Regions from separate parts of the Arthrobacter sp. BB-1 genome, predicted to be linked through region 1. Evidence: riboswitches for the same ligand, from Rfam matches in the RefSeq annotation. Region 1 holds a riboswitch; the other holds the start of a gene.

Region 1 (2,198 bases):
CCACCGCTGCTGGTAATTGGATCACCAGGCACACTGCTGCTGCGGGCCACACCACACGGCAGGCTCGGCCGCCGCATCCTCCGGACCGCGCTGTGGGGTCTGCGTTCGGGCTGGGGACGCATTGCGATTCACCCGGCCTTCATGGTCCCGCTGTTCCTGCTCAGCTTCTACGGCGTGTACTTCTCCGGCATGGCGGACCTGCTGCTGCCCAACTGGTACGGCCACGTCGGCCTGGAACTGCTGTTCTTGATCTCCGGGATCCTCTTCACTGTCCCGCTGATCTCCGCTGACCCCCTGCCAAGCCGCCAGACACACTTCGGACGGATGATCGACATCTTCGCGGAAATGCCGCTCCATGCCTTCTTCGGGGTCGTCGTCATGATGGCCACCACCCCCATGGTGAAGTTCTTCGCAACACCGCCCCCGGCCTGGAACATCAACCCGATGAAGGACCAGGAGGTAGCCGGCGGGCTGGCCTGGTCCTACGGGGAACTTCCCGGGGTGCTCCTGCTGATGTTCATCCTGGTCCGGTGGCAGCGCGAGGAGGCAAGATCCAACGCCAGCATCGAGCGGGCCGAACTGACCGGAGGAACCCCCGAGCTGGACGCCTACAACAGCTACCTGCAGCACCTGGCAGACAGGCCTGAGCGCCGCCGCTGACCACTGCATCGCCGCCCGACTTGACCCCCCGGGTCTGGTCGTATGAAGATATCTGCAGACGAGTTTTACAAAGCGTAGAAGTGGCTTTCTTTCCCTGCCGTTATCGGATTGAGACATTTCCGTTCGCTTAGGTAGTATTGATTCAGGCTTTTCTGTATTAAGCCTTGGCCCCGCATGCTCGGCCCCGCCGGCGGTGCCAGACGACGAACCCTTAACGGCGGGGGCGGAGGACCCACTAACGGCAGCTTGCTGCCTTGGGGTGAAGACGCACAGCGGACAGTGGCCCTGCGGGCCGGTGCCCGGGCTGCGTCCGGGCTTTTTTCCTTGGCCCGAACCCGACAGCTAACTTCGCAGGCGACCTGAAAGGATAGCTGTGCCCCCCTCCCGCCACGGCCGCCGCCGTGCCCTGCCCCATGACCGCTCCCAAGCCCGCGCAGGTGCTGCAGGGCCGCGGCGCCGGGCCCGTCCCCACGCCCCGTGCCCGCGCCCTGCCTGGCTTCCCGGGGCCTCCGCTCTTGCCGCCGTCGCCATGCTCGCGTCAGGTATACCCGCCGCGCATGCCGGCCTGGTTGCTGCCGGACCTGTCCCAGCCGCCCAGCCGGTGGCCGTGGAGGCTGCACCGGCCATTGCGGCGCAGGCGCAGGCCGTCATCACGTATCCACGCACTGACGTCGGAACCAGTCCGGCCGAAAAGCCTGCGGCACCGGCACCTGCCGCAACAGGATCCACCGCCGGAACACCGGCCGCAGTTGCTCCCGCTGCAGCGGCGGCACCGCCAGCGGCTGTACCCGTGGATGCCACCTTGGCCGCCCCGCTGGCCAGCATCTCCATTTCGTCTCCGTTCGGTTTCCGGACCAGCCCGATCACCGGCGGGTCCGGCGAACTGCATACCGGACTGGACTTGGTGGCCTCCTGCCAGACCGCAGTGTTCAGCGCCGGCTCCGGCACCGTCGTGGAGGCCGGGTGGTCCCAGAACGGCGGAGGGAACCGCATCGTGGTGGATCATGGCAATGGGATGAAAAGCACGTATAACCATCTTTCGTCAATAGAGGTTTCGGTCGGAGCCGTGGCGGGCAAGGGCCAGCGGCTCGGCGGTGCCGGCACGACCGGAAACTCCACCGGATGCCACCTGCACTTCGAAATCGTCCGCAACGGCGTGACCGTGGATCCCCAGGGCTGGCTTTGAGCATGACCGACATGGAGGCGCGCGAACAGCCCAAGGCAACGTCGGTGCTGCCCAGGAAACGGCTGTGGGCAGTTTTTGTCACGGTTGTGGCCCTCACCGCGCTGGGCTTCTTTGCTCTGGGGCGGCTTTCCGCCGCGCCCACTGTAGTCCCGGACGCCGGCCCGGACGCCGGGTTTGCCCGGGATATGCAGACCCATCATGCCCAGGCGGTGGAGATGGCCCTGCTGATCCGGGACAAGTCCGAGAACCCCGAGGTCCGGGCGATTGCCTATGACATTGCCACTGCACAGCAGCATCAAAATGGGCAGATGTTTGCCTGGCTGCAGGACTGGGGGCTCTCCCAGACCGGGAC
Region 2 (2,198 bases), on a different contig from region 1:
TCTCGCTGGGCGGGTTGCTCCTGATCGGGCTCGTGGGCACGGTCCTGATCCGCCGCACCATGAAGCCCCTTGAGCAGCTCTCCGAGGTGGCCACGCGCGTTTCACAGTTGCCGCTGGATGCCGGTGAGGTAGCACTTGCTGTACGCGTACCGCCGTCGAACTCCAATCCCGGAACTGAGGTGGGCAGCGTGGGGCACGCACTGAACCTCATGCTGGACAACGTTGCCAATGCGTTGCAGGCGCGGCAGAAGAGCGAAACCAAGGTGCGGCAGTTCGTGGCCGACGCTTCCCATGAGCTGCGCACGCCGCTGACCGCAATCCGCGGCTACACCGAGCTGATGAGGATGACAGAAAATCTCACTGCGGACGGGGAGAAGTCGCTGGCGCGGGTCCAAAGCCAGTCGGAACGGATGACCGCCTTGGTGGAGGATCTCCTGCTGCTCGCGCGGCTTGATGAAGGCCAGCCGCTGAAGCTCAGCGAGGTGGACCTGACCCAGCTGGTGGTGGAAGGCGTCAGCGACGAAAAAGTCGTGGCTCCCGGGCACACCTGGCGCCTGGAGCTTCCCGACGAGCCGGTGGTGGTCAAGGGGGATCCATCCCAGCTGCGGCAGGTGTTGATGAACCTGCTCTCCAACGCCCGCAAGCACACCCCTCCCGGCACCACGGTGGTCACGGGCGTGGGGAAAACGCCGGAGGGCGCCGCGGTGGTGACGGTAACGGACGACGGCGGCGGCATTCCGCCTGAGTTCGTGGACCACGTCTTCGCGCGGTTTGCCCGCGCAGACGCGGCCCGCGCGGGCACCGGCAACGTTGCCGGGGCCCCCGCCGCTGAGGGAACCAGCGGCCTGGGGTTGTCCATCGTCGAGTCCATCGTCGAGGCCCACGGCGGACGGGTAACGGTAACGTCGCAACCGGGCCGCACGCAGTTCACCTTGCAGCTGCCCATGTTGCGCGGAATGGCGCAAGGCGACGCGCCGTCGTCGTGATCCCCGTTACCAAAATGTGACTTTCGTGCTGCACTCCTGTACCGTCGATGGGGTGCGTTCCGCGATCGGACCGCATATCCCGGGTTGACGCCAAGCTCTGCCACTTCCCGGATTCCTCTTGAGCAACGGCAGAGGCGGGGGACCCACCGTCCCGGGCACTGAATGCCCTTGGGGTTAAGCCTGCACGTGATTTATCCGTGCGGCCGGATGCCCTCATCCGAACCCGACAGCTAACTCCGCAGGTGTGAGAGGCGATCCATCATGTCAAAGTTCCTTGTAAAACCACGCCCGCTTTCAGGTTCCGACGCCAGCGCCCCGCGCGCAGCAGGCAAAATCCCGTCCTTCGGCCAGCGCGCCGCGATCCTGGCAGCGTCCTGCGCCCTCCTCGTTGGAGTCGGCGCCGCGGGCCAGGCCACTGTCACCAGCGCCCGCGTGGCCGCCACTGAAGCGCAGGCCTCGGAGGCCCAGTCGAAGCTGAGCATGGAGCAGAGCGAAATCCGTGCCAACCCCGCGCCTGCCGCCCCGGCAGAACCGATCAACGTTGTCCCGCAGGCCGCCGAACCGGCTCCAGCCCCGGCCGCGGAACCCGCGCCAGCTCCTGCGCCCGAGCCGGCACCTGCCCCGGCGCCCGAACCGGCACCCGAGCCGGCACCCGTCGTCGCGGTTAACGATCCTGCAGGCGCCCAAGCGTACGCTGCCGGTCAGCTGGCTTCCTATGGCTGGGCACCAGACCAGATGCAGTGCCTGCAGACCCTGTGGACCAAGGAATCGGACTGGACCACCACGGCCACCAACCCGAGCAGCGGCGCCTACGGCATCGTCCAGTCCCTGCCGGCTGAGAAGATGGCCAGCGCCGGCGCCGACTACCTCACCAACTACCGCACGCAGATCAACTGGGGCCTGGACTACATCCAGGAGCGCTACCAGTCCCCGTGTGGAGCACTGAACTTCCACTACGCCAATAACTGGTACTAAACCGAGGCAGCTTGCCCCTCGCGGTCCAGTACGTCCCGGCCCGGGATGTACTGGATCGCCCACCGGTTCCCGTCAGGGTCGGCGAAGTACACAAAATGGCCCCAGTCCTGCACGTCCACTTCGCTGACCTCCACCCCGTTGGCCTTCAGCTGCGCATGGGCGGCCTGGATGTCATTGACCACGAGCTGCAGGTTTGAGCCTGTGCCGGGAGGCGCATCCGTGAGCCCTTCCCCAATG

The links. Region 1 has a riboswitch for cyclic di-AMP ahead of FHJ30_RS03445 (M23 family metallopeptidase). Riboswitches for the same ligand answer to the same signal wherever they lie in the genome.
Region 2: it holds a riboswitch for cyclic di-AMP, as region 1 does, so the genes downstream of both, FHJ30_RS21285 (hypothetical protein) here and FHJ30_RS03445 (M23 family metallopeptidase) in region 1, are expected to answer to the same signal.

Annotation. Positions count from the first base shown of each region.
Region 1 covers NZ_VDEV01000005.1:131,349-133,546, forward strand. Annotated here, with positions in the region: gene FHJ30_RS03440 (cytochrome c oxidase assembly protein) at 1-660, shown strand, start outside; cyclic di-AMP (ydaO/yuaA leader) riboswitch at 852-1,031, shown strand; gene FHJ30_RS03445 (M23 family metallopeptidase) at 1,034-1,846, shown strand; gene FHJ30_RS03450 (DUF305 domain-containing protein) at 1,849-2,198, shown strand, end outside.
Region 2 covers NZ_VDEV01000007.1:5,556-7,753, reverse strand. Annotated here, with positions in the region: gene FHJ30_RS04105 (HAMP domain-containing sensor histidine kinase) at 1-986, shown strand, start outside; cyclic di-AMP (ydaO/yuaA leader) riboswitch at 1,082-1,242, shown strand; gene FHJ30_RS21285 (hypothetical protein) at 1,248-1,961, shown strand; gene FHJ30_RS04095 (glyoxalase superfamily protein) at 1,958-2,198, opposite strand, start outside.